3 regions of the Mesorhizobium sp. M2A.F.Ca.ET.043.05.1.1 genome follow, and region 2 is predicted to be linked to each of the others. Evidence: predicted binding sites of a transcription regulator. Region 2 holds the regulator's gene; each other region holds the start of a gene.
What was found. The regulator LexA, encoded in region 2, represses DNA repair genes until DNA is damaged. The targets are predictions, from matches to a motif close to TGTTCNNNNTGTGTTCNG.
Positions count from the first base shown of each region.

Region 1: the regulator LexA is predicted to act here: its motif matches at 6,854-6,871, upstream of parE (DNA topoisomerase IV subunit B).
Region 3: the regulator LexA is predicted to act here: its motif matches at 2,464-2,481, upstream of EJ069_RS28800 (helicase-related protein).

Region 1 is NZ_CP034446.1:1,209,380-1,219,787, reverse strand. It holds gene EJ069_RS05775 (type II secretion system F family protein) at 1-400, opposite strand, end outside; gene EJ069_RS05770 (type II secretion system F family protein) at 402-1,367, opposite strand; gene EJ069_RS05765 (CpaF family protein) at 1,372-2,793, opposite strand; gene EJ069_RS05760 (response regulator/pilus assembly protein) at 2,790-4,004, opposite strand; gene EJ069_RS05755 (hypothetical protein) at 4,018-4,290, opposite strand; gene EJ069_RS05750 (type II and III secretion system protein family protein) at 4,295-5,659, opposite strand; gene cpaB (Flp pilus assembly protein CpaB) at 5,761-6,681, opposite strand; gene parE (DNA topoisomerase IV subunit B) at 6,937-8,991, shown strand; gene EJ069_RS05735 (FUSC family protein) at 9,032-10,408, shown strand, end outside.
Region 2 is NZ_CP034446.1:1,563,462-1,573,869, forward strand. It holds gene EJ069_RS07475 (ComEC/Rec2 family competence protein) at 1-2,190, shown strand, start outside; gene lexA (transcriptional repressor LexA) at 2,184-2,918, opposite strand; gene kynU (kynureninase) at 3,373-4,620, shown strand; gene EJ069_RS07490 (alpha/beta hydrolase) at 4,680-5,510, shown strand; gene glp (gephyrin-like molybdotransferase Glp) at 5,554-6,759, opposite strand; gene moaC (cyclic pyranopterin monophosphate synthase MoaC) at 6,759-7,238, opposite strand; gene trpC (indole-3-glycerol phosphate synthase TrpC) at 7,241-8,053, opposite strand; gene trpD (anthranilate phosphoribosyltransferase) at 8,058-9,068, opposite strand; gene EJ069_RS07515 (peptidylprolyl isomerase) at 9,065-10,408, opposite strand, start outside.
Region 3 is NZ_CP034446.1:5,979,570-5,989,977, reverse strand. It holds gene EJ069_RS28810 (acetyl-CoA C-acetyltransferase) at 1-1,082, shown strand, start outside; gene phbB (acetoacetyl-CoA reductase) at 1,204-1,929, shown strand; gene EJ069_RS28800 (helicase-related protein) at 2,705-6,031, shown strand; gene EJ069_RS28795 (RNA-binding S4 domain-containing protein) at 6,047-6,433, shown strand; gene fdxA (ferredoxin FdxA) at 6,635-6,973, shown strand; gene EJ069_RS28785 (CarD family transcriptional regulator) at 7,347-7,928, shown strand; gene EJ069_RS28780 (amino acid ABC transporter ATP-binding protein) at 8,002-8,775, opposite strand; gene EJ069_RS28775 (ABC transporter permease subunit) at 8,772-9,452, opposite strand; gene EJ069_RS28770 (amino acid ABC transporter substrate-binding protein) at 9,571-10,344, opposite strand.

The DNA.
Region 1 (10,408 bases), 350 kb from region 2:
CCCAGTGGTTGATCAGGAACGCGCCCAACGCCGCGCCGATCATGGTGGCGAAGCGGATCAGGAAGAACATGCCGACGGCGCGCGGCTCCATATAGCCGGCCTGGATGAGCTTCATGCGCAGCCGCGCGACATTTTCCGGGTCGCTCTTGGCATAGAACTCCTGCGCCCGTTTCACCGCCCTCTCGCGCACGGCGCTGGTGCTCTTCTTGGGCGCAGCGTCCACCTGCTCGGCCGGCTGCACCACCTCGACCTTCAGCCGGCGCTTGACCTCGCCACGATCGCCCTTGGCGAGCACAAGCGGCCAGGCAACGGCACCGCCGCCAAGCACCAGCAGCAGCACGGCAACCGGCATCAGCGACGTCGGCGCGAGCGAGGCGAGGAAGCGGATGACGCCTTCCATTTCAGAACCTGAAATTCGACATCTTGAACATGATGGCGTTGCCGAGCAGCAGCCAGAAGATCGCCCCGCTCAGCATGTACCAGGTCTTCGGCTCGCCCCAGACATCCTGGTAGAATTGCGGCATCAGCACCATGATGGCGGTGAACAGAAGCGCCGGCACCGCGGTCAGGATGTAGGCAGACATGCGGCCTTCGGTCGAAATGGCGCGCACCTTGCGGCGCAGCTTGCCGCGCTCGCGGATTGTCGCGGACAGGCCGTCGAGGATCTCGCGCAGATTGCCGCCCGAACTGCTCTGGATCGACACCGCAGTGACGAAGAGCGGCAGGTCCTCATGTCCCACCCGGTCGAACAGATTATTCAGCGCCGACACGAGGTCCGAGCCGTAGGTCACCTCGTCGGCGACGACGCCGAACTCGGTGCCGATCGGGTCGGCCATTTCGCGCGCCACCATGGCGATCGCCACCGGCACCGGATGTCCGGCCTTCAAGCCGCGCGTGATCAGTTCCAGCGCCTCGGGCAACTGTATCCCGAACCGCTTGTGCCGGCGCTTGCGCATGAAGCGCATCACCATCACCGGCAGCACCGGCAGCAATATGAGAAAAAGGATCAGGCCGAACAGAAGCGGCAGGCCCTTCCAGACCGTGAGAAGCCCCAATGCGAAGGCGACCCCCGATGTGATCATCAGGAACTTCGGCAACGGCGTGGTCATGCCGGACTGCGTGCGCAGGACGCGGAAACGGTCGAGGGAGAAGACGGAGCTGCGGCCGTCGATCCCGCGCTCCTTGCGCAGTTGGATCAGCACCTGCTCCTGGCTGATCTTGTTCTCGGCGAGCTTCATGCGGCGGTTGATCGCCGTGCGCTTGTCGCTGCGCCCGGCATAGAGCAGGTAAAGGCCCTCCGCGATCATGATGCCGGTGAGCGCCGCCGCTGCGTATACGACATAGATCGGGCTGAATCCCTCGAACACCGGCCTAGTCCTGCGGCCGGCCGGGTTCGAAATACTTGCCCGGGAATTCGATGCCCATGTTGCGCAGGTCCTCGAGGAAGCGCGGGCGGATGCCGGTCGCCTCGAAGTGGCCGAGGATCTTGCCGTCCGCCTCCATGCCGGTGCGCACGAAGCGGAATATCTCCTGCATCTGGATGACATCGCCTTCCATGCCGGTTACCTCGGCGACGCTGGTCACCTTGCGCTTGCCGTCGGAAAGGCGCGTCAGCTGCACGATGATGTCGAGCGCGCTGGCGATCTGGCTGCGGATCGACTGCACCGTCATCGGCATGCCGGTCATGCCGAGCATCTGTTCCAGACGCGAGATCGCGTCGCGCGGCGTGTTGGCATGGATGGTGGCCATCGAGCCTTCATGGCCGGTGTTCATCGCCTGCAGCATGTCGAAGGCTTCCTCGCCGCGGCACTCGCCGAGGATGACGCGGTCGGGACGCATGCGCAGCGCGTTCTTGACCAGGTCGCGCTGCTTCAGTTCGCCATGGCCCTCTATGTTGGCCGGGCGCGTCTCCATGCGCGCGACATGCGGCTGCTGCAATTGCAGCTCGGCCGCGTCCTCGATGGTGATCAGGCGCTCGTCTTCCGGGATGAAGGCCGACAGGGCATTGAGCATCGTCGTCTTGCCGGTGCCGGTGCCGCCGGAGATGATCGTGGTCTTGCGGGCGTGCACCGCCGCCGCCAGCACTTCGGCCATGTTCTGGGTAATGGCGCCGAACTCGACCAGCTTGTGCAGGCCGAGCTTGTTCTTGGAGAATTTGCGGATCGACACCAGCGGACCGTCGACGCCGACCGGGCGGATCGCCGCGTTGAAGCGCGAGCCATCGAGCATGCGGGCGTCGACCATCGGCTGAGATTCATCGACGCGGCGGCCGACAGCCGCGACGATTTTATTAATGATTCGAAGCAGATGCGCCTCATCCTTGAATGGGATGTGGACCTGCTGCAGCTTGCCGCGCTTTTCGACGAAGCAGTTCTGGTGGCCATTGATCAGGATATCGTTGATCTCAGGGTCTTTGAGCAACGGCTCCAGCGGGCCGAGGCCGACCATCTCGTCGACGATGTCGTCGACCAGCGCATCGAGCTCGGCGATGTTGATCGCCATCCGCTCCTCGCGTGTCTTTTCCGAGACGAATTCATGCACCTGCCGGCGCATCTCGTCCTTGGGCAGCCGCTCGAGCGCCACCAGGTTGATCTCCTCGAGCAGCATGCGATGGATGCGCACGCGCGCATCGAGCACCTTGTTGGCGCTTTTTGCCGGCGCCGCTTCCGGCTTCGGCGGCGCCGGCTTGCGGGTCGTCGGGATGATCACCGCATTGTGCACCACAGGCGCGGGCTCCGGCGCCCGCTGCGGACGAGTGTCGCGGTTCTGCAGGTTGGAAAAGCGAGTGTTCATCCGGCCTTCCTCTTCAGCAGGCCCTTGCTGAGGCCGAACAGCGATTTCGACTTGACCGTGGTCTGGACGGCCTCCTCCGGCAGGATGATCTTCTTCAGGTCGTTGACGACGTTGGCGTTGGGGTCGATGGCGTGCAGCGGCACGCCGCGGTCGACTGCCTCGCGCACCAGCCGGTAATTGTTGGAGATGCCGCCGACGAAATGCTCGCCGAGTATCTCCTGGACATCGGCCTGCTTGATGCCGCTGTCGAACATCTTCTGCTCGAAGCGGTTGACGATGACGTTGGGCTTCACTTCCTTGCCTGCGGTCTCATAGACGGCCTGGATGAGGCGCTGCGTGTGGCGCAGGCACGGCACCGTCATCTCGGCGACGATGTAGAGCTTGTTGGAACCCAAGAGCACCGTCTCGGTCCAGGGGAACCAGGTGCGCGGCATGTCGATGACGACATTGTCGAAGTAAGCCGCCACGAGATCGAGCATGCGAACCACCACATCGGTCTTGAAGGAGCGCATGTCCGAGGGACGTGTCGGCGCCGCGAGCACGCACAGGCCACTCGCATGCTTCGACAGCATCACATCGAGCAGTTGCCGGTCGAGGCGCTCCGGCTGGTTCTCGATTTCCGTGATGTCGAAGCGCGGCTCAAGGTCGAGATATTCGGCGCAGGCGCCCTGCTGGAAATTCAGATCGACCACGCAGGTCGAAGCGCCGCGCGTCACCGAATGATGCAGTTGGAAGGCCGTCTGCAGGGCGAGCGTGGTGGTGCCGACGCCGCCGGCGGCCGGCATGAAGGTATAGATGTGCGACTCGGTGTTCTCTTCCCGCCCCGGCCCCTGCAACGCCCGGATGACCGAGCGCACCAGGTCTGCCGTGGTGATCGGCTTGACCAGGAAGTCGGCGACCTTGAGCTGCACGAGGATGCGCACCGCCGCCGCGTTGAATTCCTGGGTGACGACGACCACGGGAACGCTGCCTTCCAGCCGGCGCATGACGCGCTGCAGCGACTCGATCTCCTCGAGCTTGGCCGCGTCCATGTCGACGATGACGGTGCCGAAATCGGTCTCGAGGGCCTCGCCGCGCAGCTCGTTGATGCTCTTTTCCACCGTCAGGAGCTCGATGACCTCGGAGGTCGCAAAAGCCGTCCGCGTGTCCTGCACGAACGCCCTGTCGGTGGAAACGAGCAGGATCTTCTTGGTCTTGGTAGCAGATGCCATCGTTGTCGGCCGATCAATTCGATGTCGTTGATGATGATGTCGGCGCGGACGCGGCGCCGGCTTTCGCGCCGACGGCGACAGTCTCGGAACCCGGACGTTGAGCCGGCACGAGAAGCCTTGTGTTCTGGACGCCGTACTTCCACGGATCGACCATCTGCATGGCGGTGTTGGATGCCTGCGCGTTGCCGACCCCCGGCGTCACCCCTTCGGTGCGCACATAGTCGTCGCTGGTACAGCCGGCGGCGAGCCCGGTCAGCAAGAGAACAGTCCAAAGGGCGATGCGCATGGCCTTAGTCCTTCGGCAGGTCGAGGAAGTGGCCGGACGTGGCCGATACGGAGCGGGCGGCGCCGCCGTCGGCGAATGCCAGCGGACGTTTCGGCGCCGAGGCGTCCACTTCCTCGGTGTTGTTGAGGAAATAGTCGGCGGTGCTTGCCGGCCGGGTGCCGTCGGTCGGTTCGACCATCTTCTTCGACGGATCGACCGGCTTGACCAGATAAGGCGTGACGATGATCACCAGATCGGTCTCCCGCCGCTGATAGGATTTCGAGGAGAACAGCGGACCGAGGACCGGCAGCTTGCCGAGCCCCGGAAGGCGCGAGGTGAAAATGTCGTTTTGAGACTGCAAAAGGCCCGCGATCATAAAGCTCTGGCCGTTCTTGAGATCGACCGATGTCCTGGCGCGGCGCACGATGAAGGCGGGAATGGAAATGCCGCTGCTGACCTGGATGGAAGCGGACGGGTCGATCGAGGACACTTCCGGCGCGATGTCGAGGCTCACCAGCCCGTCCTTCAGCACCGTCGGCGTGAAATCGAGGCCGACGCCATACTTCTTGTAGGTGACGCTGATCTTGCCATTGTCCTCGGAAACCGGGATCGGGAACTCGCCGCCGGCAAGGAAGCTCGCCGTTTGGCCAGAGCGGGCAATCAGGTTCGGCTCCGCGAGCCGCCGCGCCAGGCCGCGTTCCTCCAGCGCCTTGATGGCGATGTCGATCGACAAGCCGTTGGACAGCAGGCTGCCGATGATCTCGCCCGTTCCGGCAGCCGGCACATCTCCCCCGTCCGGGTTAAGCACGACTTTGCGGTTGCCGATGCCATAAGCGAAATTGGCCGCGTATTTGGCGCCGAGATCCTGTCCGGCCTGGCGGTTGATCTCGACGAAGCGGACGTTGAGCTGCACCTGCTGCGACGACGAGATATTCACCGAATTGATGACTTCCTCATTGCCGGAAAAGCGCGAGGCGATCTTGCTGGCCTTGTCGGCGGCGACCGCGTCCTCGGCCTCGCCCGACAGCACGACGCGGCCGTTTGCCGAGCCCACCTTGATCTTGGCGTCGGGCACGCTGGCGCGGATGGTGCTGGCCAACTGGTCAGTATCCAGCGTCACCTCGATGTCGATGGTGCCGACAAGCTGCTTGTTCTGGTCGAACAGGGCGATACCAGTGGTGCCGAGATTGTTGCCCAGCACATAGAAGGACTTGTCGGTCAGCGGGTTGACGTTGGCGATCTCCGGATCTCCGATGACGATCTGGTAGAAGGCGGCGCTCGTCATGATCGTCTTCGGCTTGCCCTTGGCGACCTTGATCGAGGCGTTCTTGTTCGCCGAGACATAGACGACGTCATTGCCCGCCCTTGCCGGCGCGGCGGCGCCAAGCATAGCTGCCGCGAGCGCGATCGCGCCGAGAAGACGCCATCCCCCGGTCGTCCGAAATGCATCAAACCCGAACATCTTGCCCCGTCCCCGCCGGTCCCCACCGGCTATTGCTGCAGTTCCTGCGGCGGTTCCCGTGAAGGAACCTTGTATTCTTCGACCTTCTCGCCGCGCGTCACGATCACCGTCCTGAATTTCGGCTCGTCCTGGTCCTTCGTCACCGCATTGACGAGCGAGGCCGCACTTGCCTCGGCGTTTGCGGCAACCGAACCGCCGAAGGAAGAGATCGTCGTAAGGCCGCCTTTGCCGGCACTGGCGTCGGCCGCGGACCGCAACGACAGCGACAAGGTGCCGACGGTGCGGGCGAGCGCCACTTTCTGCGCCCCTTCGTTGGTCACCTCGATGGTCACTGAATTGGCGACCTGCGGCTCGGTCTTGCGCTCGTCGGCGCCCTGCCCGACCGAAAGCACCTTGGCGTCGGAGACCACAATCTCGGAGGTCACCGTCGAGCCGGCCGCCCCTTGCGCGTTCTTGGATACTTCCTGGATGTCTCCCGCATCGCGCGTCAGGACGACGTCGACCCGGTCTCCCGGCGTGACGAAGCCACCGACACCGGCAATTTCGTCGGTGCGGATGGTGACGGCCCGCATGCCCGGCGACAGCATGTTGGAAAGCGTGGCGCGACCGTTCGGTCCCGACAGTTTGGTGAGCAGCACCGGTTCGTTGACCTCGATCGGCGACAGCACCACGCGGCTGCCGTCGGCAAACAACTTGTCGATCGTCGGGAAAGCGCCTTGCGGCAGCGAATCCTGCGGCCACGGGATCTCGGCGAGCTGCGGCCGTCCGAGCTCCATTCCATAGCGCAGCGGCGCTTGAGCCACCACGATGGTCTTGAATTCGACCTTGGGCTGCTGCGGAGCTTCGACCGTGACCACCTTGATCTCGGACTGAGCCTTTGCCTGGCTCTTGACCCAAAAATCCGCCGCAAAGATCGAGATCGCGCCGAAGACGGCTGCGATACCGATCATGGTTATGGCCCTGCCCCGCACAACGAAACCCCTGACGCCCGTGGTCTTTTGTTGGTTTGGGCCCCACGCTAGGCGTTAATGTTAAAGAATCAGGAATCCCGTGACCCGCCGATCGCCCTATTTCGGCCGGCTTGGTTATCGAATGGTTTTGGAATAAGAGACAGTTTGATCCCTGAACGGAACAGGAACTCGTTCGCCCGCCAAAAGCGTGGCAGTATCGAGCCGTGATTCGCATTATCGGACGCTAGGCCCAGCATGGACGACAGCAACGATCTCTTCGGCAAGATGGAAAAGCAGGCACAGCCGGTGCGCGCCCCCTCGCGCCCCGCCGATCCGCTGGTGCAGGCCGCGAAGCGCTCGACCGCCGCCCGCGACGGCAGCGAAAGCTACAGCGCCGCCGATATCGAGGTGCTGGAGGGTCTCGAGCCGGTGCGGCGCCGTCCGGGCATGTACATCGGCGGCACCGACGACAAGGCGATGCACCATCTGTTCGCCGAGGTCATCGACAATTCGATGGACGAAGCCGTGGCCGGCCACGCCACCTTCATCGATGTCGAGCTTTCCGCCGACGGCTTCCTGACCGTCACCGACAATGGCCGCGGCATCCCGGTCGATCCGCATCCAAAATTCAAGAAGCCGGCGCTCGAAGTCATCATGACGACGCTGCATTCGGGCGGCAAGTTCGACTCCAAGGTCTATGAGACCTCCGGCGGCCTGCACGGCGTCGGTGTTTCGGTCGTCAACGCGCTGTCCGACCACCTCGAGGTCGAGGTCGCGCGCGGCCGCCAGCTCTACCGTCAGCGTTTTTCCCGCGGCGTCCCGATCAGCGGCCTCGAGCATCTGGGCGAGGTTCATAACCGCCGCGGCACGAGGACCCGCTTTCACCCCGACGAGCAGATCTTCGGCAAGGGCGCGGCCTTCGAGCCGGCGCGGCTTTATCGCATGGCGCGCTCGAAAGCCTATCTGTTCGGCGGTGTCGAGATCCGCTGGACATGCGATCCGTCGCTGATCAAGGAGAAAGACCAGACGCCGGCCAAGGCCGAGTTTCATTTCCCCGGCGGCCTGAAGGACTATCTCAAGGCGACGCTGGGCGACGAGTTCCAGGTCACGCGCGAGGTTTTTGCCGGCAAGAGCGACAAGCAGGGTGGCCACGGTTCGCTGGAATGGGCGGTGACCTGGTTCGGCGGCGACGGGTTCCTCAACTCCTACTGCAATACGATTCCAACTCCCGAAGGCGGCACGCATGAGGCCGGCTTCCGCAACGTGCTGGCGCGCGGATTGCGCGCCTATGCCGACCTGATCGGCAACAAGCGCGCCTCGATCATCACCACCGAGGACGTGATGATCTCGGCCGCCGGCATGCTGTCGGTGTTCATCCGCGAGCCGGAATTCGTCGGCCAGACCAAGGACAGGCTGGCGACCATCGAGGCGATGCGCATCGTCGAAAACGCCATCCGCGACCCGTTCGACCATTGGCTTGCCGACAATCCGCAGGAAGCCTCGAAGCTTCTCGAATGGGTCATCGCGCGCGCAGACGAGCGCGTGCGCCGCCGCCAGGAAAAGGAAGTCTCGCGCAAAAGCGCCGTGCGCAAGCTGCGCCTTCCGGGCAAGCTCGCCGACTGCACGCAGAACGCGGCCGCCGGCGCCGAGATCTTCATCGTCGAGGGCGACTCGGCCGGCGGCTCGGCCAAGCAGGCGCGCGACCGCGCCAGCCAGGCGGTGCTGCCGTTGCGCGGCAAGATCCTCAACGTCGCCAGCGCCGGCAACGACAAGCTTGCCGCCAACCAGCAGATCTCCGACCTCATCCAGGCGCTCGGCTGCGGCACGCGCTCGAAGTACCGCGACGAGGACCTGCGCTACGACCGCGTGATCATCATGACCGACGCCGACGTCGACGGCGCGCATATTGCTTCCCTGTTGATCACCTTCTTCTACCAGGAGATGCCGAACCTGATCCGCGGCGGCCATCTCTACATGGCCGTGCCGCCGCTCTATTCGATCCGGCAGGGCGGCAAGGTCGGCTACGCCCGCGACGACGCGCATAAGGACGAATTGCTGCGCACCGAATTCACCGGACGCGGCAAGGTCGAGATCGGCCGCTTCAAGGGCCTGGGCGAGATGATGGCCTCGCAGCTCAAGGAGACCACGATGGATCCGAAGAAGCGCACGCTTCTGCGGGTAGACGTGATCGACGCCGAGCAGGCCACCAAGGATGCCGTCGACGCGCTGATGGGCACCAAGCCCGAAGCGCGTTTCCGCTTCATCCAGGAGCGCGCCGAATTCGCCGAGACGGACGTGCTGGATATCTGATCGCGGAAGGGTCCATAAAGGCTCCTGTACGGAGACGAATGTGACCTGGACGCGTCTGAAAGAGCTTGTCGAGACATCGTTAAGCGGTCTGACGCAGCCGACCCGTTCGGACTGGATCTTTGCCTTGCGCACGGTTTCGGCCGGGCTGATCGCGCTGCTTGCCGCCTACGCGCTGAAGCTCGACCATCCGCAATGGGCGATGATGACGGTGTTCATCGTTGCCCAGCCGGTGGCCGGAATGGTGCTGGCGAAGGGCTTCTACCGGCTGCTCGGCACACTGGCCGGCGGCCTGGCCGCGATCGGCATAACATCCCTGTCCGGCGCCAATCCCTGGCTGCTGATCACAGTCCTGGCGCTCTGGGTCGGCATCTGCACGCTCGTATCCTCGCTGTTGCGCAACCCGGAGGCCTATGGCGCGGCGCTTGCCGGCTACACGGCGATGATCATCAGCCTGCCGGCGCTCGGCCAACCGATCGTCGTTGTCGATCTCGCCATTGCGCGCTGCGCCGAGATCGTGCTCGGCATCCTATGCGCCGGCGTCACCAGCCGGCTGATCCTGCCGAAGCTCGCGGCCGACGCCATCATCTCCCGGCTGAAGCGCAGCATCCTCGACCTCGCCGAATATGCCGGCGGCGCCTTTTCCGGCGGCGATCCGGCAAGCCTTGCCGCGCTCCAGCGAAAGCTGATCACGGACGCCCAGACGCTCGCTGAAATGCGCACCTATGCGCGCCTGGAAGCGCCGAGCTTCGCCCCCCGCGCCCACCCGGTGCGGCGCACCATCGGTCAGCTTCTGTGGGCGCTGTCGGCGGCGCGCACGCTGCACAGCCACCGCGCGCCAAAGAATGCGGCGCTCATCCCGATGCGACGCGACTTGAAAGCCTTTGTCGGCGAGCTGGCGGCGACACCCGGCGCGCTCGACGACACGGGCCCTTGGGTGGCGCGGCTCGACGCGATCGCGGGCAAGGCCAGAGAGGTGCCGGCCCTTCCCGACGATGCCGGTGCAAACGATGCCGCCGAGGACAAGGTGGGCACCATCACTCGCCTCACCATTGCCGGTGATTTTGCCGAAGCGCTGAAACAGGTGTTGGACGGCCTCGATGCGCTTCGCTCGCCAGTCTCCCGGAAATCGAATGAGCGAAGCCAGCCGGCGCTGGTCGTCCACCGCGACTATCAGGCCGCGTGGCGCAACGCCGTGCGCGCCGCGCTCGCGACGCTGCTCGTCGCCGTCTTCTGGTTGACGACCAAATGGTCGGAAGCGGCCGGCACCGTCATCCTCGTCGCGGTGGTCTCCAGCCTGTTCGCGACGCGTCCCGATCCCGTGCAGTCGGCCTGGGGTTTCTTCACCGGCACGCTGATCGCGCTGCCTTTTGCCTTTCTGGTCGGCCAGGTCGCGCTGCCGGCGCTGCCGGGCTTCGGC
Region 2 (10,408 bases):
GTCGGCTTTCTGCTGGTGCCGGTGTTCCTGGCCGCCGGCGTCATCTATTACTTCTCGCTGAGCACCGAGCCCGATCTCTACAGGCCGCTTGCCGCCGTGGCTCTGATGGCTGTCTGCGCGGCGGTGTCGCGCTCCTGGCAGAAAGCGCACCTTGTCTTCATGGCATCGCTGTTCTGCGCGCTCGGCTTTCTCGCGGCCAAGGTGGAGACCTGGCGGATGGCGACGCCGATGCTGGGGTCCGAAATCCAGACCCGGCTGACCGGCCGCCTGGTCACCGCCGAAGCGATGGCCAATGGCCGTGTGCGGCTGACCATCGATCTGATATCCACCGAGCACCCGACGTTGCGCTACGCGCCGGACCGCGTTCGGCTGTCGGCGCGCAGGATCCCGCCCGGCATGACCGCCGGATCGATGCTGACCGGCTATGCCAAGCTGCTGCCGCCGACCGGTCCGGTCCGGCCGGACAGCTATGATTTTTCCTTCGACAGCTACTTTAGCGGCATTGGCGGCAGCGGCTTCTTCCTGGGCGACCCAAAGCTGTTAGCTCCGCCTTCGACGGCGACAACGGGGGCACCCTTCGGAGCGCGCATTGCGTCGGCCGTGGAAAACGCGCGCGAAGGGATCGCCGACCACATCCGGAGCAGCATCGGCGGGTCCGAGGGCGAGATCGCGGCGGCGCTGATTGTCGGCGTGCGCGCGGGCATTCCGGAAGCGATCAACGAGTCGATGCGACGGACCGGCATTTATCACATCATCTCGATCTCCGGCCTGCACATGGCACTGGTCGCCGGCACGATCATGTTCCTGCTGCGCGGCGCCTTCGCGCTGTTTCCCGATTTCTCGTCGCGCCAGCCGGTGAAGAAATACGCCGCGGCGATCGCGCTGGCCTCGATCGCCGCTTACCTCGTCATCTCCGGCATCGTGGTGGCGGCCGAGCGAAGCTTCATCATGCTTGCGGTGATGCTTGTCGCCGTGCTCTTCGACCGCGCGGCGTTGACGATGCGCAACCTGGCGATCTCCGCGATTGCCGTCATCCTTGTCTCGCCACATGAAGTGGTCGGCCCGAGCTTCCAGATGTCCTTCGCCGCCACCGCCGCCCTGGTCGGCGCCTATGCCGGCTTTGCCGATTATCGCGCCGGCAAAACGACCGCGCCGCCGGTGAAGCGTTCGTTTCTTGCGTTCCTGTCGCGGAAACTCGCGGTTGGCATGGGCGGCGCGGCCGTAACGTCGCTGATCGCCGGCAGCGCGACATTGCTGTTTGCGATCTGGCATTTTCAGCGCGTGTCGCCGCTCAGCCTGCTCGCCAATCTGGCGGTCATGCCGATCGTCTCGCTGATCGTCATGCCGTTCGCCGTGTTGAGCGCGCTCGCCATGCCGTTCGGCTTCGACGGTCCCTTCCTCTATGTGATGGGCAAGGGCCTGACAGCGATGATCGCCATTTCGGCATGGATTTCCGAGCGCTCGCCCCTCGATGCCGTGGGATTGATCTCGATCCAGTCGGTGCTGCTGGCGACAATCGCGCTCATCATCGCGACCATGGCCACCACCTGGCTGAGGCTCGCCGCTGTGCCCTTCGCGCTCGCCGCGCTGCTGGCGATCCCGCATGTGCGCACCCCGGACGTGCTGATCTCGGAGGACGCGCATCTCGTGGCGATGCCGATCGGCGGCGGCGAGCTTGCCGTCAACCGCGAACGCTCCAACGAGTTCACCACTGACAATTGGAAGCGGGCGCTGAAGGCCGAGGGCATCGTGCCGCCCGAGACATTCGCCAAGGACGCTCTCGATATCGCCGACCCGGTCGACCTGCCGCCCGGCTCGCCCTTCTACTGCACCGGCGACCTCTGCATTGGCCGGCATCCTTCCGGCGCGATCGTCGCGCTCGCCGAAAACCGCGACAGCGCACGGCCCGCCTGCGGCTTTGCCGACCTCATCGTCATCAACGATGCGACGGCCTACAATCCCTGTTGGGATCAGCGCGTGCTTGTCGTCACCAAGCGCCAACTGGCGCGTGACGGCAGTGCCGCCGTCTTCTTCGATCCACAATCGGCAACCGCGCGAGCAGCCATCCAATATGCCGTCGAGCAGCCTTACCGGCCCTGGCACGAGCAGCGGAAGTACGCGCGCGAGGCGAGGGGACTGCCGCCTTACGAAAAGCCTGAGAGGGCCAAGCCCTCGCAGCCGGATCAGTAGCGGCGGATCAGCCCGACGAGCTTGCCCTGCACCTTGACCCGGTCCGGCCCGAAGATGCGGGTTTCGTAGGCCGGGTTGGCGGCCTCCAGCGCGATCGAGGCGCCCTTGCGGCGGAAGCGCTTGAGCGTCGCTTCCTCATCGTCAACCAGTGCCACCACGATCTCGCCCGGACTTGCCGTGCTGGCGTTGCGGATGATGACCGTGTCGCCGTCGAAGATGCCAGCCTCGATCATCGAGTCGCCCTTGACCTCCAGCGCATAGTGCTCGCCGCCCATGATCATGTCTGGCGGGACCGAGATCGAATGCGTCTGGTGCTGGATGGCGTCGATCGGCACACCGGCGGCGATGCGGCCCATCACCGGAATGGACACCGCTGAAGCGGCGTCGTCATCATTGCTGGGTGTCGGCGTACGCGAGGGCGCTGCCGGCTTGACCTGGCGGCTTAGATTGCCCTGGCCGCCCTGGATGACGCTTGGCGAAAATTTCTTCGCGGCATTCAGGCCGGGAGCGATCGAGTCGGGCAGGCGCAAGACCTCCAGCGCACGCGCCCGGTTCGGTAGCCGGCGAATGAAACCGCGTTCTTCTAGCGCCGTGATCAGCCGATGGATGCCGGACTTCGAGGCGAGGTCGAGCGCTTCCTTCATCTCGTCGAAGGATGGCGGGATCCCGCTCTCCTTCAGGCGTTCATGGATGAACATCAGGAGTTCATGTTGTTTGCGCGTCAGCATTGGCGGCCCCCACGGGTTTCGAAACCAGAATCAGAAAAACAAACCCAGAACAAACACTATCTGTTCCAGTTGTGTTCCGCAACCGTTTAAAGTTTAATGAATTTCTTAAGGTGGGCGAAAGAATGTTGCATCGGACGGTGCCCGGCCGCCACCGGTTGGGCTGTGTCATTGATTCCGCTCGATTTTGCAATTCTCCTTATGCTGAATTGAGAGCCGACATCGTCGCGAAGGTGCTGAAGGGATCCAGTCAGCTGACGCAACCATGTGCCGTACCGTGAACGAAACGAACTCAAAATGCCAACCTGGGCTGCGATTCCGATCCTCAGCCTTTGCCGTCTATGGACCAGCTAACATAGGACAGAAGGTTCTTGCCGGGTTGCGGACGGTGATGGGACAACCGCCTTGGTCGCCGGAGGATGTAGCGGCCTGAGTCCGAAATGGAGGCGGTAGCACAATGAGGGGAATTCCCGATCTTGCCCAGGTCGAGGCGATGGATGCGGCGGACCCGCTGCGCCCCTTGCGCGATCGCTTCGTCCTGCCGGAAGGGGTGATATACCTTGATGGCAATTCACTGGGCGCCGCTTCGATCAATGTCTTCAACGAGATCGAGACGGCCGCGAAGCAGGAATGGGCGCAGGACCTCATCCGCGCCTGGAACACCGCCGGCTGGTTCGACATGCCTGTCAAGCTGGGCGACCGGCTCGGGCGTCTGATCGGCGCCGCGCCTGGCCAGACTGTGGTATGCGACACCACCTCGATCAACATCTACAAGGTCTTGCATGTGGCACTCGCAATGCGACCCGACCGCTCGGTGATCGTTGCCGAAGGCGACAGCTTTCCGACCGACCTCTACATGGCGGAGGGGGTGTCCTCGACGCGGCCCGGCACGGTGCTGCGGCTCGAAGGCGTCGATGCGCCGACGATCGAGGAACTGATCGACGACCGTGTCGCGATCATCCTGGTCAACCACGTCAATTACAAGTCCGGCCGGTTGCGCGATATGGCGGCCCTGACCCGCAAGGCCCATGACGCTGGCGCGTTGATCGTCTGGGACCTCTGCCACACGGCCGGCGCCCTGCCGGTGGATCTCGACGGCTCGAATGCCGATTTCGCCATCGGCTGCACCTACAAATATCTCAATGGCGGGCCCGGCGCGCCGGCCTTCATCTATGCCGCCACCCGCCATCATCCCGACATCAGCCAGCCGCTCAGCGGCTGGTGGGGCCATGCCCGGCCCTTCGCGTTCGAGCAGGGTTATGCCGCCGGCTCAGGCATCCGGCGATTCCTGTGCGGAACGCAGCCGGTGCTGTCGATGCGGGCGCTGAAAGGTTCGCTGGATCTCTGGGACGAAGTCGACATGACGGCCGTGCGCGAGAAGAGCGTCGCGATGACGGATCTGTTCATCCGGCTTGTCGAAGCCAGATGCGGCGCTTTCGGTCTCGAGCTGGAAAGCCCGCGCAACGGGGCCGAGCGCGGCAGCCAGGTGTCGTTCGCCCATCCGCATGGTTACCAGGTGATGCGCGCCTTGATCGAGCGTGGCGTGATCGGCGATTTCCGCGCACCGTCGACCGTCCGTTTCGGCTTCACGCCGCTCTATGTCGGCTACCGGGACGTCTGGGACGCCGTCGAGGTGCTGGAAGACATCCTGCGCACGGGCGCCTGGCAGGAGGCGCGCTATGCGATCAAGGAGGCCGTCACCTGACTTCGAATGGCATGCCGAACAAAGACAACTCGAAATCGATCTGATCGCGGGAGGGGCCGGTGCTGGGACACCGCATTGTCGACTGGGATGACGCCTACGCCAACGGCGCGAACATCGCTGGGGGCGACCGCTGGCCGGCGGCCTGGGACGGCCCAGCTCAGGCATTTCGCGAAAAGCTGTTGGCGCAGGGCAGGGCGCGGCTCGACATCGTCTATGGCGAGGCGCCGCGCAGCCGGTTCGATCTCTTCCTTCCGCCTGCCGCATCGAAGGGGCTCGTCGTGTTCATCCATGGCGGCTACTGGATGGAATCGGACAAGACATCCTGGTCGCATCTGGCCGCCGGCGCTGTCGGTCGCGGCTTTGCCGTCGCCATGCCTTCCTATACGCTGTGCCCGCGGACCAGGATCGGCGGCATCGTCAATGAAGTCGCGGCCGCGATCGGCAAGGCGGCGGCCATGGTCGATGGCCCGCTGATGCTGACCGGTCACTCGGCCGGCGGACATCTCGCCAGCCGGATGGTGACGACGACTTCGCCGCTGGGCGCCATGGTGGCGAAACGCATACGCATGGTCGTTTCGATTTCAGGCCTGCACGACCTTCGGCCGTTGATGTTCACGGCTTTGAACGAGACGCTGAACATCGACGAGCGGGAAGCGTTGAGCGAAAGCCCGGCGCTGCTGCGGCCCGTGCAAGGAACCCGCATCACCTGTTGGGTCGGCGGTGGCGAGCGCTCGGAGTTCCTGCGCCAGAGCGCCTTGCTCGCCAACATCTGGACCGGGCTTGGCGCCGCTGCCCAGTCAGTTGTCGAGCCGGGTCGGCATCATTTCAACGTCGTCGATGGTCTCGCAGATCCGGAGCATCCCCTGACCCGAACGCTGGTGGACGAATAACTATCGACGTCGCCGATTATGAACGACCGGCGTTGTCGATCTATCAGCGCAGCATAAGCACGCTGCATTCGGCGCCAACCTCCGCAGCCAGCGCGAAGGGCTCGCGCACGATCAGGCCGTTGGCGTCGGCGAGCATCCTGAGCATCGAGGAGTCCTGGATGCCGAAGGGGGTCGCGACCAGGGTGCCGGCGTCCTCGCGCACCACGGCGCGAACATAGTCCTGCCTGAGATCGTTGGCCGGCATCGCGGCGCCAAGCCTGGCCGTTCGCACGTCCTGCCTGAAATTGCGGCCGCCGAGCCGGGCAAGCAGCGGCTTCAGGAAGAGCTGCGAGCAGACGATGCTTGCCACCGGATTGCCTGGCAGGCCGATGCAGCGGACATTGCCAAGCCGGCCGAACATCAACGGTTTGCCGGGGCGCATGGCGATCTTCCAGAAGTCGAGCCGCATGCCTTCGCCGGTCAGCACGTCATGGATCAGGTCGTGATCGCCGACCGAGGCGCCGCCCAGCGTGACGATGACATCCGCGCCCGCCTGTACCGCTTTCCTGACCAGCGCGGCGATCGCCTCCTTGCGGTCGGCGGCGATGCCGAGATCGAGCGCCCGCGCGCCGACCGACTGGGCGGCGGCGGCAACGCCATAGGCATTGGAGGAAATGATCTGATCTGGGCCGAGCGCGCTGCCCGGCGGCAGCAATTCATCGCCGGTGGCGATGATCGCGACCAGCGGCTGGCGCACGACATTCAAGGCAGGGTGGTTGGCAGAAGCCGCCAGCGAAAGAGCCGCCGCGTCGAGCACGCGACCTTTTTCGAGCAGCATGTCGCCCTCGCCGAAGTCGAGCCCGCGTCGGCGGACATTGCGTCCTTGGGCGGCCGGTTCCGTCACCTCGATCCTGCCGTTGCCGAGGTCGCGGACGTTTTCCTGAATGACGATGGTGTCGGCGCCTTCAGGCAGCGGTGCGCCGGTGAAGATGCGCACGGCCTGGCCTTCGCCGACGGTTCCGGAGAAGCCCCGCCCGGCAGGCGCCATTCCTATGACCTCAAGCTGCGCCGGCGCTGAAGCGACGTCGGCGGAACGCGCGGCATAACCATCCATCGCCGAGGCGTTGAAGGGCGGCTGCGTGCGCAGCGCCACAACCGGTTCCGCCAGGACCCGTCCGGCCGCGTCCGCCAGCGGCACGCTCTCGCCCGGCAAAGATGTTGCGCCGTCGAGCAGGCGCGCGAGCGCTTCGGCGACCGGTACCAGCGCCATCAGGCATCCGCCTTGTAGTCACCGGATTTGCCGCCGGTCTTCTCGACCAGCCGGACACCGGAAATCACCATGCCGCGATCCACCGCCTTGGCCATGTCGTAGATGGTGAGGCAGGCGACCGAGGCGGCGGTCAGCGCTTCCATCTCCACGCCGGTCTTGCCTGTGACGCGGGCGAGCGCTGTGACCTTGAGGCCGGGCAGCGAATGGTCCGGCTCGATCTCGACGGCCACTTTGGTCAGAAGCAGCGGATGGCAAAGCGGGATCAGCTCATGCGTCTTCTTCGCTGCCATGATGCCGGCGATACGGGCGGTGCCCAGCACATCGCCCTTCTTGGCGTCGCCGGCCAGAATCATCTCCAGCGTTTCGGGCCGCATCGAGACAAAGCCCTCGGCGATTGCCGTGCGGGTCGTCTCGGCCTTGTCGCCGACATCGACCATGTTGGCTTCGCCCTTGGCGCCGAGATGGGTGAGGGCGGGCATTCTCAAACGGCCTCGGCCGCTGCCTTGCCTGTCAGCAGAAGCTCGGTCGCCGCCGCCACATCAGCCTGGCGCATCAGGCTCTCGCCGACGAGGAAAGTACCGATCTTGCTCTTTTCCAACCGGCGGCAATCCTGATGCGTGAAGATGCCGCTCTCGCTGACCAGCAGCCAATCCGCCGGCACCATGGCGGCCAGCCGCTCCGAAACGTCGAGGCTGGTCTGGAAGGTTCTGAGATCACGGTTGTTGATGCCGATCAGCCGCGAAGACAAAGTAAGCGCGCGCTGCATTTCCTTCTCATCATGCACCTCGATCAGTGCGTCCATGCCGACCTCGAAGGCGGTCGCTTCGAGCTCGCTGGCCAGCGCGTCGTCGACGCTCGCCATGATGATGAGGATCGCATCGGCGCCCCAGGCGCGTGCCTCGTGGACCTGATAGGGATCGAAGAGAAAATCCTTGCGCAAGGCCGGCAGGCGCACGGCTGCCCGCGCTGCCGTCAGAAATTCCGGAGCGCCCTGGAAAGACGGTGCGTCGGTCAGCACCGAAAGGCACGCGGCGCCACCTTGCTGATAGGCCTTGGCCAACGCCGGCGGATCGAAATCGGCGCGGATCAGGCCCTTGGAAGGACTGGCCTTCTTGATTTCGGCGATCAGCGCGAAGCCTCCGCCCCGGCGCTTGGCTTCGAGCGCCGCGAGGAATCCGCGCGGTGGCTCGGCATCCTTCGCCTTCGCCTTGATTTCGGCGAATGGTACGCGAAGCTTCGCCGCCGCGATCTCTTCGCGCTTATAGGCTTCGATCTTGCGCAGGATGTCCGACAAGGCCTTATCCGTTCGAAATCTCGACGAGCTTGTCCAGCACCGCAAGGGCGCGGCCGCTGTCGATCGCTTGCGCTGCCGCCGCGATGCCGTCGGCAAGCGTCGTCGCCTTGCCGGCCACAACCAGACCGGCGCCGGCGTTCATCAGCACCGTGTCGCGATAGGCGCCCGCGGCGCCACCCAACATATCGCGCAGTTGCCTGGCGTTGTAGGCCGCGTCGCCGCCGCGCAGCTCTTCCTTGGTGTGCCGCTTCAGCCCGACGGCTTCCGGCGTCAGGGTGAAGGTGCGGATCTCGCCGCCGGCAAGCTCCGCAACCTGCGTCTCGCCCGTGGTCGTGATCTCGTCATAGCCGTCGCCATGGACGACCCAGGCGTGCTCGGCGCCCAGCGCCTTCAGCGTCTCTGCCACCGGCATGATCCATTCCGGCAGGAAAACGCCGACCATCTGGCGGCTGACGCCGGCGGGGTTCGACAGCGGTCCGAGCAGATTGAAGATGGTGCGCGTGCCGAGTTCGACGCGGGTCGGCCCGACATGCTTCATCGCCGGATGATGCGCCGGCGCGAACATGAAGCCGACGCCGGCCTCATGGATGCAGCGGCCGATCATTTCCGGCGAGATATCTATTCTGACGCCCAGCGCCGTCAGCACATCGGCGGAGCCGGTCAGCGAGGACAGGCCGCGATTGCCGTGCTTGGCGACGGGCACGCCGGCGGCGGCGATGACGAAGGCCGAAGCGGTCGAGATGTTGACCGAGTGCGAATTGTCGCCGCCGGTGCCGACGATGTCGATGGCGCCGTGCGGCGCCTCGACACGCAGCATCTTGGCGCGCATCGTGGCGACCGCGCCGGATATCTCGCCCACCGTCTCGCCGCGCACGCGCAATGCCATCAGGAAGCCGCCGATCTGGCCGGGAGTCGCGTCGCCCGACATGATGATGTCGAACGCCTCGCGGGCTTCCTCGAAAGACAGCGCGGTGCCGGTGGCGACCTTGGCGATGTGTGTCTTCAGCGCGCTCATCGTGTCTGTGCTTGCGAAACGGCGTTCGGATCGATGCGGACGTTGTATTGCGACTGCAACTGCGCCACCAACTGGTCGAGCAGGTCGTCGGACATGCCGGCGCCGAAGGATTTCTGCGCCTCTTCCGGCACCGTGCTGCCGTCGGCGCCCGCCGGCTCGAAGACCTCGGCGACCTTGAACAGGATCTGGCCGTCGCCGGTGGGCGACGGGATCAGGCCGGTGCCGCCTTCGCCGACGCCGAACATGGCCGCGGCACCCTCCTTGCCGAAATCGGCGTCGTCGGCTTCGCGCTTCAAGCCGCGCTTTGTCTGTTTCTCGAGCTTGAGCTCGCCGGCGATGACGTCGAGCGTGGTGCCGGCCTTGAGGCGCTTCTCAAGCTCCTGCGCCTTCGCGTCGAGCCGCTTGTCGGTCTCGGCCTCGGTCCAGTCGGCCACGACCTTCTTGCGGACCTCATCCAGCGTGCGGTCGCGCGCCGGCGTGATCGACTGCACCTCGTAGAAGACGAAACCGTTGTCGGCGGTGGTCAGGGCTTCATTCTCGGTATTGGGCTCGGCCGCGAACACCGCCTTGATGAGATCGGCCGATTGCGGCAGGTCGTTGACAACGGTGCCGTCCGGCCGCTGGCCGGTGCGGTCGATGGCGTCGATGGTGACGACCTTGAGCTTCAGCTTGTCGGCGGCCTGGGCAAGCGAGGCGCCTGAGGCGCGGGTGTCCTCGTAGCTGTCATGCACGTCAAGCAGGATGCGACTTGCCTCGCCGAGCGCGAGGTCCTTGCGGATCTGGTCGGACACTTCCGAAAGCGGTTTCACGACCTGCGGCTTGATCTCGGTGACGCGCAGGAGCACGGGGCCGAAGGCGCCCTGGACGACCTGGCTCACCTCGTTGGCATTGAGCAAAAAGGCCGCGTCGGCGACCGCCTTGTCGGCGATCTTGTCCTTGGACAGCGTGCCGAGCAGCGTGTCGGCCTGCGTCTTGCCTTCGGCGGTGACGAGCTTGTCGAAGGTGGCACCGGCCTTCAGCGAATCCAAAGCCGCTTTGGCCGCATCCGGCGTCTTGAACACCAACTGCTCGATGGTGCGCATCTCGGGCGTCGTGTAGCGCGCGATATTCTTGTTGTAGTCCTCGCTCACCTGCTGGTCTGTCACCGCCGACGGGTCCGCGATGTCCTGCGGTTCCAGCCGGACATAGGAGAACTTGCGGTATTCCGGCGCGGCGTAGTTCTTCTTGTTGGCGTCGAAATAGGCGTTGAGGGCGCTGTCGGACGGCGCCTCGATCGGCTGCACCAGCGTTTTCGGCAGCACCAGATAGTCGATCGTGCGGTCCTCGCCGCGATAGAGCGA
Region 3 (10,408 bases), 2.3 Mb from region 2:
TGGTCATCAAGGAACTGCTCGCCCGCGCGAGCGTCGAAGCCGCGGAGGTCGACGAGGTCATCCTCGGCCAGGTGCTGACCGCCGCTCAGGGACAGAACCCGGCGCGCCAGGCGTCGATCAATGCCGGCCTGCCGAAGGAAACCACGGCCTGGGGACTGAACCAGGTTTGCGGCTCGGGCCTGCGCGCCATCGCGCTCGGCATGCAGCAGATCGCCGCCGGCGACGCCAAGGTGATCATCGCCGGCGGCCAGGAGTCGATGTCGCTGTCGCCGCATGCCGAGCATCTGCGCGCAGGTGTGAAGATGGGCGACTACAAGATGATCGACACCATGATCAAGGACGGCCTGTGGGACGCTTTCAACGGCTACCACATGGGCAACACCGCCGAGAACGTCGCCCGCCAGTTCCAGATCACCCGCGAAACCCAGGACGAGTTCGCGCTTGCCTCGCAGAACAAGGCCGAGGCCGCGCAGAAGGCCGGCAGGTTCAAGGACGAGATCGTCGCCTTCACCATCAAGGGCAAGAAGGGCGACACCATCGTCGACCAGGACGAATATATCCGCCACGGCGCGACGCTCGACGCCATGACCAAGCTGAGGCCCGCTTTCGACAAGGACGGCACGGTCACCGCCGCGAACGCTTCCGGAATCAATGACGGCGCCGCCGGCGCGCTGCTGATGACCGAGGCCGAGGCTGCCCGGCGCGGCGTCACCCCGCTGGTCCGCATCGCTTCCTGGGCGACCGCCGGCGTCGATCCGGCGATCATGGGCACCGGACCGATTCCCGCCTCGAAGCGGGCGCTGGAGAAGGCCGGCTGGTCCGTCAAGGACCTTGATCTCGTCGAGGCCAACGAGGCCTTCGCCGCGCAGGCCTGCGCCGTCAACCAGGGCATGGGCTGGGACCCCTCGATCGTCAACGTCAATGGCGGCGCCATCGCCATAGGCCATCCGATCGGCGCGTCCGGCGCCCGCATCTTCAACACGCTGGTCTACGAGATGCGCCGCCGCGGCGCGAAGAAAGGCCTTGCCACGCTGTGCATCGGCGGCGGCATGGGCGTCGCCATGTGCGTGGAAGCGATCTGAACAGTCAATAGCGAATAGAGAGTAGCGAATAGGGAAGAAAAAGCGTCGCGGCGGGACATCGCCCCCTACTCGCTATTCGCTACTCCCTATTCGCTCAGTCGATTTCTAAAGGGAGGACCACATGAGCAAGGTAGCAATTGTCACCGGCGGAACGCGCGGCATTGGTGCTGCGATATCGGCCGCCTTGAAGAACGCCGGCTATTCGGTCGCCGCGAACTATGCCGGCAATGACGAGGCGGCCCGGAAATTCAAGGCCGAGACCGGCATCCCGGTCTACAAATGGTCCGTCGCGGACTACGATGCCTGCGCCGCCGGCATCAAGCAGATCGAGGCCGATCTCGGCCCGGTCTCGGTTCTGGTCAACAACGCCGGCATCACCCGCGACGCCATGTTCCACAAGATGACGCCGGCGCAGTGGAAGGAAGTGATCGACACCAACCTCTCCGGCGTCTTCAACATGACGCACCCGCTGTGGAGCGGCATGCGCGACCGCAAGTTCGGCCGCGTCATCACCATTTCCTCGATCAACGGCCAGAAGGGCCAGGCCGGCCAGGCCAATTATTCGGCGTCGAAGGCCGGCGACATCGGCTTCTCCAAGGCTCTTGCCCAGGAAGGCGCCCGCGCCGGCATAACCGTCAACGTGATCTGCCCCGGCTATATCGCGACCGAGATGGTCAAGGCGATCGACGAGAAGGTGCTCAACGAGCGCATCATCCCGCAGATCCCGGTCGGCCGCCTCGGCGAGCCGGAAGAGATCGCGCGCTGCGTCGTCTTCCTGGCCTCCGATGAGGCCGGCTTCATCACCGGCTCGACCATCACCGCCAATGGCGGCCAGTACTTCGCCTGACAGCATTTGGCGCCATGGCGGCTCCTGTTAGCGAGTAGCGAATAAGCGAATAGGGAAGAACGGCGGCGTCAGCGCGGCTCTATCGCTCCAACTTGCCTCAATTCGGGACGCAAAAGTTAACGGCCCGGCCGCGCTCTGTGCACAACCCCTCTGACAAACTGTGAATCCTCGGTGGGCAAGCTGTGGATAACACCATATCTAGGGGTGAACAAACCGGGAAACTTCCTGCATCTCTGATTCGTCTCCGATTCGTTCTGGCTTTGGCCGAGAAGTTAACGGCGGAGGGCGAAAAAATTACCCAAATCGTTAAAAGCGATTAAGAAAAATCAACAAATTCATAACCTTGACCACACGTCTCCAACCGACCGCGACCGTTCACCGGCAAAGGTTAACGGCGACTCGATCCCGGCGGAGGCAAAGCATGAATCGGGCCAGTTTCCCGATTCAGCATGTGGTGAGACTCACCGTCAAAAAATCCACATATAGCCGTGAACAAAACCTGAATCAGAACGAGTCAGCGATTCGTCGCTGATTCGTTCCAGACTCGTTCCAGCCGTTAACGACAGGCGGTTTTGACCGGGTCCGTCGATTCCCGCCTGCCTCAAAGAACATTCCGCTTTCGCTCGGCGTCCTAAATCCCTATGTGTCGGCTGTCACACGCGGCGGCGCCGCCGCGCTTCCGACCAAAAGCATGATCCCGGAAAGTGGGAACCGGTTTTCGGAGAAAGATCATGCTTGAACAATCGAAGCGGCAGAAACACTTATTTCCGAGCCGATGAACATCCAGCCGAAACACTCCCACCCGCTGATCCTTTCGGGCCGCGACGTGACGGCCGTGCTCGGCCCGACCAACACCGGCAAGACCCATCTCGCCATCGAGCGCATGGTTGCGCATGAAACCGGCATCATCGGCCTGCCGCTGAGGCTGCTTGCCCGCGAGGTCTATGCGCGCGTCTGCGAGAAGGTCGGCGCCCATAAGGTGGCGCTGATCACCGGCGAGGAGAAGATCGTCCCTGCCGGCGCGAAATATTCGGTCTGCACCGTCGAGGCAATGCCGCGCGAGACCGACGCCGCCTTCGTCGCCATCGACGAAGTGCAGCTCGCCGGCGATCTTGAGCGCGGCCATATCTTCACCGACCGCATCCTGCATCTGCGCGGCCGCCAGGAGACGCTGCTGCTCGGCGCGGCCACCATGCATGGCATCCTGCAGCGCCTGTTGAAGGGCGTATCGGTGGTGACCCGGCCGCGCCTGTCGCACCTTGCCTATGCCGGCTCGAAGAAGCTGACCCGGCTGCCGCGGCGCACGGCGATCGTCGCCTTCTCGGCCGACGAGGTCTATGCCATCGCCGAGCTGATACGCCGTCAGCAGGGCGGCGCAGCCGTCGTGCTCGGCGCGCTGTCGCCCCGCACCCGAAACGCCCAGGTGGAGATCTTCCAGTCCGGCGACGTCGACTATCTCGTCGCGACCGACGCCATCGGCATGGGCCTGAACCTAGACCTCGAGCACGTCGCCTTCGCCCAGAACCGCAAGTTCGACGGCTACCAATACCGCGACCTGAGCGCGGCCGAGCTCGGCCAGATCGCCGGCCGCGCCGGCCGGCACCTGCGCGACGGCACGTTCGGCGTCACCGGCCAGGTCGACCCGTTCGACGAGGATCTGGTCGCCAAGATCGAGGCGCACGACTTCGACCCGGTGAAGGTGCTGCAATGGCGGACCGCCGATTTCGATTTTTCCAGCCTCGACGCTCTCAAGCGCTCGACCGAGACCAATGCGCCGGTCGAGGGGCTGACCCGCGCGCTGCCGGCTGTCGACGCGCAGGCGCTGGAGCATCTGTCGAAGGACGGCGACATCCGCGCCTTGGCCACCGGCAAGGAGCGTGTCGCGCTGCTCTGGGAAGCCTGCGCGCTCCCCGACTACCGCAAGATCGCGCCGGCCCAGCACGCCGATCTTATCGCCTCCATCTATATGGACCTTGCGCGCCATGGCCATGTCGATGAGAATTACATGGCCGAGCAGGTGCGGCGCGCCGACACGACGGAAGGCGACATCGACACGCTCTCGCACCGGATCGCACAGATCCGCACCTGGACTTTCGTCTCGAACCGCCCCGGATGGCTGGCCGATCAGCTACACTGGCAGGAAAAGACGCGCGAAATCGAAGACAGATTGTCGGATGCGTTGCATGAGCGGTTGACGAAACGCTTCGTAGACCGCAGGACTTCCGTCCTCATGCGGCGCCTTAGAGAAAATACCATGCCTGAAGCCGAAATCAGCCCAACCGGAACCGTCCTCGTCGAAGGTCATCATGTCGGCGAGTTGCAGGGGTTCCGCTTCACCGCCGACCAAAGCGCCGGCGGCGAGGACGCCAAGGCGGTGCGGATCGCCGCCCAGAAGGCGCTCGCGGCCGAGTTCGATGCGCGCGCCGAGCGCTTTGCCGCCTGCGCCAATGGCGACCTGGCCCTGGGCTCCGACGGCGTCCTGCGCTGGATCGGCGCGCCGATCGGCACGCTGGTCGGCGGCGACGAGGCGCTGAAGCCGCGCCTTGTCCTGCTTGCCGACGAACAGCTGACCGGCCCTGCCCGCGACAAGGTCGCGGCGCGCGCCGAGCGTTTCGTCAATTTCCAGATCGAGTCGCTGCTGAAGCCGCTGGTTGATCTGAAGAATGCCGACCAGCTCACCGGCATCGCACGCGGCATCGCGTTCCAGCTGGTCGAGCATTTCGGCCTGATCAATCGCCGCGACATCGCCGAAGAGATGAAGTCGCTCGATCAGGAGGGCCGCGCCGCGCTGCGCCGGCTCGGCGTGCGCTTCGGCGCCTATCATGTCTTCGTGCCGGCGCTGATCAAGCCGGCTCCGGCCGGTCTGGTGACCTTGCTCTGGGCGCTGAAGAACGACGGCAAGGACAAGCCGGGCTTCGGCGACGTGGTGCATGCGCTCGCATCGGGCCGCACCTCGGTCGTCATCGACCCCGCCTTCGACAAGACCTTCTACAAGCTCGCCGGCTATCGCAATCTCGGCCGCCGCGCCGTGCGCGTCGATATCCTCGAGCGGCTTGCCGACCTCATCCGCCCGGCGACCAACTGGAAGCCCGGTCTCGGCCAGCGTCCGGACGGCGCCTATGACGGCCACGCCTTCATGGTGACGCCGCCGATGATGTCGATCCTCGGCGCCACCGCCGACGACATGGAAGAGATCCTGAAAGGTCTCGGCTATCGCTCCGAGGCGAAGCCGGCCGCCGAAGTGAAGGCGAAGCTCGAAGCCCAGGACAATGCCGCCCGCGAGGCGGCGGCGGCGAAGCTAGCGGCGGAAGAAGCGGCGCGTGCCGCGCAGACGACAGAGGCGCAAGCCGCGGTGGCAGAGGCAACAGCAGAGGGCTCGGAGCCGGCAGCCGTCGAAGCTCCGCCTGAAGCCGTCGCGGAAGCGGCGGAACCTGTCGCTGAAGTTCCGGCCGAAGCCAGCTCGGAAGTAGCAGCGGAACCTGCCGTTGAAGAGCCGGCAGAAGTTGCGGCCGAGGTCGCGGAAGAGGTTCCCACTGTGGAAGCCCCCGCTGCAGTGCTTCAGTCGGCCGAAGGCGCCGACGCCCTTACCTCCCCCTCGATGCGGGAGGGTAAGGCCGACGAAACACCGGCCGAAGCTGAAGAACCGAAGCCTGTCCTTCTGTGGCGCCAGGCGCGTTTCGACCATCAGCGCCCGCGCCAGCGTCACGACAACCGTCGCGACAATCGCCAGCGCGGTGACCAGCCGGCGCGGGACAGCCAGACGGGCGCCGCGGGCGGCCAGCCCGGCGACCGGCCGGCCCATGAAGGCCGCCGCGAGCAGCGCGACGGCACCGGCAAGCCGCGCTTCGACCGGTCGAAATTCAAGCCGAGGCCGGATGCGGGCGACCGCCGCGAGGGCGGTGAACGCCGCGAAGGGCGGCCGCAGGGCGATCGCCGGGAGGGCCGGCCTGACTGGAAGGGCAACAGGCAGGAAGGCAAAGGCAACGCTCCGGGCGGCAAGCCGGCCTTCCAGGACAAGCCGCGCGAGGAACGCCCGCAGCGCTTCGATCCGGATTCGCCCTTCGCCAAGCTCGCCGCCCTGCGCGACCAGCTGAAGAAATAACCTCGGTCGGTTGCGATGGTTGGAGAAGGCCGCCAGCGCATCGACAAATGGCTGTTCTTCTCGCGCGCGGTGAAGTCGCGGTCCCTGGCCGCGAAGGTCGTCGTCGCCGGACGCGTCCGCATCAATCGCGACAAAGCAGCGCAGGCCTCCGATCTGGTGAAGCCCGGCGACGTGCTGACCATCACGCTCGAGGGCCGCATCCTGGTCTGGAAAGTGCTGGATTGCGGCACACGGCGCGGGCCGGCCGATGAAGCGCGGTTGCTTTACCAGGACATGTCGCCGGCGCCGACTCCCAAAGGCGGGGCCGTTGCGGACGCCATTCCGGCGCTGCGCGAGGCCGGCAGCGGCCGCCCGACCAAACGCGAGCGCCGGCAGACCGACCGTCTGCTCGGCGACGATTGAAACATAGCCGGCCCAGCGCGTGGCCGGAGAAATTCCGCGAAACTGCGCGGCGATAAGGCTCGGTGACGCCGATCCGCTCTTCCGGCCGGAATTCCTTTCCGGCCCTCCGGCTCCGCCGGCAATCCCTACCCTTGCATGCGGCGGGCAAAGGCGTTACCTCAGCCAAAAAGCCCAACAAAATGGGACGTTCCGGAGCCTGCAATGACCTATGTCGTGACCGACAATTGCATCAAATGCAAATACATGGACTGCATCGAGGTCTGTCCGGTCGACTGTTTCTACGAGGGCGAGAACATGCTCGTCATCCATCCCGACGAGTGCATCGACTGCGGCGTGTGCGAGCCCGAATGCCCGGCGGACGCGATCAAGCCGGACACCGAGGGCGGTCTCGACAAATGGTTGCAGGTCAACGCCGAATACGCCGAGAAGTGGCCCAACATCACGGCCAAGAAAGAACCGCCCGCCGACGCCAAGACCTTCGACGGCGAGACCGGGAAGTTCGAGAAATATTTCTCGGCCGAACCCGGCGAGGGTGACTGAGAAAGAGGCCGATAGCCGTGGCATGACGCGGCGTAACGGGGCCGACACAAATACTGTCTTGACAGGCAGCACTGCCGCTTGGCGTTAGCGAACGCGGCAAAACCTTGATTCTTCCGACTTTTTGTGTTACATAAGCAAAACATGCCGGTGACACGACGTCGATTTATGGCGCTAACGCCCCAAATCACTGAAAGGTGAGCTTTTAATTCCGGACCAGAGCGATCTGGGGCAGGCGGTCGCATTCGTGCGATATGCCGGCCCCCTGCTTTTCCGGTGGGTTCATCCTGTTGCGCGGCTAACGGTCGGCTACCGCCGGCCCCATGGGTTCGCGCCGGCATGATGCCGGCGGCACAACTAAGGAGTTCAGGGCGTAATGGCAACGATCACCCCGCAGAAGAAGTCCACCGCGGCCCGCCACGGGTTCAAGACCGGCGAGTTCATCGTCTATCCGGCGCATGGCGTCGGCCAGATCGTGGCGATCGACGAGCAGGAAGTTGCGGGTCACAAGCTGGAACTGTTCGTCATCGATTTCCAGAAGGACAAGATGCGGCTGAAGGTGCCGGTCGCCAAGGCGACCTCGATCGGCATGCGCAAGCTGTCGGAAGAGGATTATGTCGACCGCGCGCTGAAGGTCGTGCAGGGCCGCGCCCGCATCAAGCGCACCATGTGGTCGCGCCGCGCCCAGGAATATGATGCCAAGATCAATTCCGGCGACCTGATCTCGATCTCGGAAGTCGTCCGCGACCTCTACCGCGCCGACAACCAGCCGGAGCAGTCCTATTCCGAGCGTCAGCTCTATGAAGCCGCGCTCGACCGCATGGCTCGTGAGATCGCCGCGGTGAACCGCATGTCGGAGACCGAGGCGGTGCGTCTCATCGAGGTCAATCTCAACAAGGGCCCGAAGCGCGGCGCCAAGGCCGACAACGAAGAATCCGAACAGGAAGAAGCTGCCTGAGCTTTTTCGCCTGTACGTTACGAAGAACCCGGCCTCGCGCCGGGTTTTTTGTTTCTGAAAGGCCCATCGAAGGTTACGCGCCTCCCCCTTCCTTCTGCGCCTCCTCCTGCCTGAGCGAGGCAATGAAACGTTTCGTCCGCTCGCGCTCCGGATTGTCGAACACGACCGAGGCCGGACCCTTCTCGACGATCGCTCCGGCATCGAGGAAGACGACCTCCTCAGCGATCTTGGAGGCGAGCCTGAGATCATGCGTGGCCATCACCATGGTCGTGCCCTCGCGGGCCAGCTGCCCAAGCACGTCGACCACTTCCTGAGCCAGTTCCGGATCGAGCGCCGAGGTCGGCTCGTCGCACAGCAGCACGCGCGGCGACGGCGCAAGCGCCCGGGCGATCGCCACGCGCTGCTGCTGGCCGCCCGACAGCGTTGCCGGCCAGGCATCGGCCTTGTGCGCCATGCCGACCTTTTCGAGCAGCGCCATCGCTCGCTCGCGCGCCCTCGGCTCGGGCCATTTCAGCACCGTCACCAGCCCTTCCATGACATTCTCGATCGCCGTGCGATGCGGGAAGAGCTGGAAGTTCTGGAACACCATGCCGGTCTGCAGGCGTATGCGCTGGATATCTTTTGCCGGCACCTTGCCGCCCGGATGGAACGCAAGCGTCTCCTCGCCGATGCGCAAGGAGCCGGAAGTCGGGATCTCCAGCAGGTTGATGCAACGCAGGAGCGTGCTCTTGCCCCCGCCGGAAGGGCCGACCAGCGCCGTGACGCTGCCCTCGTCGATGCTGACGGTGACGCCCTTCAGGACAAGATTGTCGCCAAAACGCTTCTCGATATTGGTGAGGCCGATCATGAATTAGCCTCCAGGAAGCCGCCATAGCGGTTGAGCCGCACCTCCAGCCGCGCCTGCAGCGCCGACAGCACCGAGCTCAGCGCGAGATAGAGCGCCGCCGCCTCGACATAGAGGATCAGCGGCTCATAGGTGGTGGCGACGATGCGTTGCGCGGCCTGGAACATCTCGGGCACGGTGATGGCGGCCGCCAGCGAGGTGTCCTTGACCAGCGAGATGAAGGTGTTGGAGAGCGGCGGCACCGCGACGCGACCCGCTTGCGGCAGTATGGTGCGCCGCATCGCCTGGCTCCAGGTCATGCCGATCGAATAGGACGCCTCCCACTGGCCCTTCGGCACCGAGCCGATGACGGCGCGGATGATCTCGGAGGTGTAGGCGCCGATGTTGAGCGTGAAGCCGATCAGCGCCGCGGGAAAGGCATCGAGCAGGATGCCGACGGAGGGCAGGCCGTAGAAGATCAGGAACAGCTGGACGAGCAACGGCGTGCCGCGGAAGATCCAGACATAGAAGCGCACCAGCGCGACCAGCGGCTTGGGGCCGAACAACCGGATCAGCGCCGTCACCAGCCCGGCGATGAGGCCGAGCGCGAACGACAGTAGCGTCAGCGGTACGGTGAAGATCAGCGCCGCCCACAACAGCGTCGGCAGCGATTCCAGCATCAATTGCAGCCAGTGCGGCACGGGGCGCTTCTCCCTTCCAGATACGGCGGCGCGTTCCCCCGTATGAACTGACTATCATGCAAAAACCGGCGAGCCGTCAAAGACGGCCCGCCGGAGTTCAAGCAAAACGACGGCCAGCTTACTGCGAAACGTCCTGGCCAAAATACTTGTCGGCAATCTTCTTGTAGGTGCCGTCGGCCTTGATGTCGGCCAGCGCCTTGTTGATGGCCGCGACCAGTTCCGGATCACCCTTGCGCACGATGACGCCGGAATAGTCGGCATTCTCTTCCTGCGCGGCGATCTTCACATTGGCGTCCGGCTTGTGCTTCTTGAAGTCCAGGAAGGACAGGCTGTCGTTGATGGTGGCGTCCGCACGGCCGGTGAGCAGAAGCTGGATCGACTGGTCGAAGCCGTCGGTGCCGACGAGTTCCGCGCCGTTCTTCTCGGCAAGCTTGCCGAAATTCGAGGTCAGCGACTGCGCCGACTTCTTGCCCTTGAGATCGGCGAAGGTCTTGATGTCGGTGTTGTCGCCGCGCACGATCAGCACCGCCTTCGAGGCGATATAGGGATCGGAGAAATCATACTTGGCCTTGCGCGCTTCGGTGATGCCGACCTCGTTGATGACGGCGTCGTAGCGGTTGGCGTCGAGGCCGGCGATCAGCCCATCCCACTTGCCTTCCAGGAACTCGACCTTGACACCGAGCTTGTCGCCGATGGCCTTGGCGATCTCGACGTCGAAGCCGACCAGCGCGTTGGATTCGTCATGATAGGTGAAGGGCGCATAGGTGCCTTCCGTGCCGACCTTGAGCACGCCGGCCTGCTTGATCTGATCGAGATTGGCGCCGGCATGGCCGGCGGTGACCGCCAGAACCTGCAGCGTTCCGGCGATGAGGAGCGATTTAAGCCATTTCATTTTTCTGTGATCCCGTTTTGACCGGTGCGCCGGTCCGATTGTGAGAGCCGGAAACTGACAGATA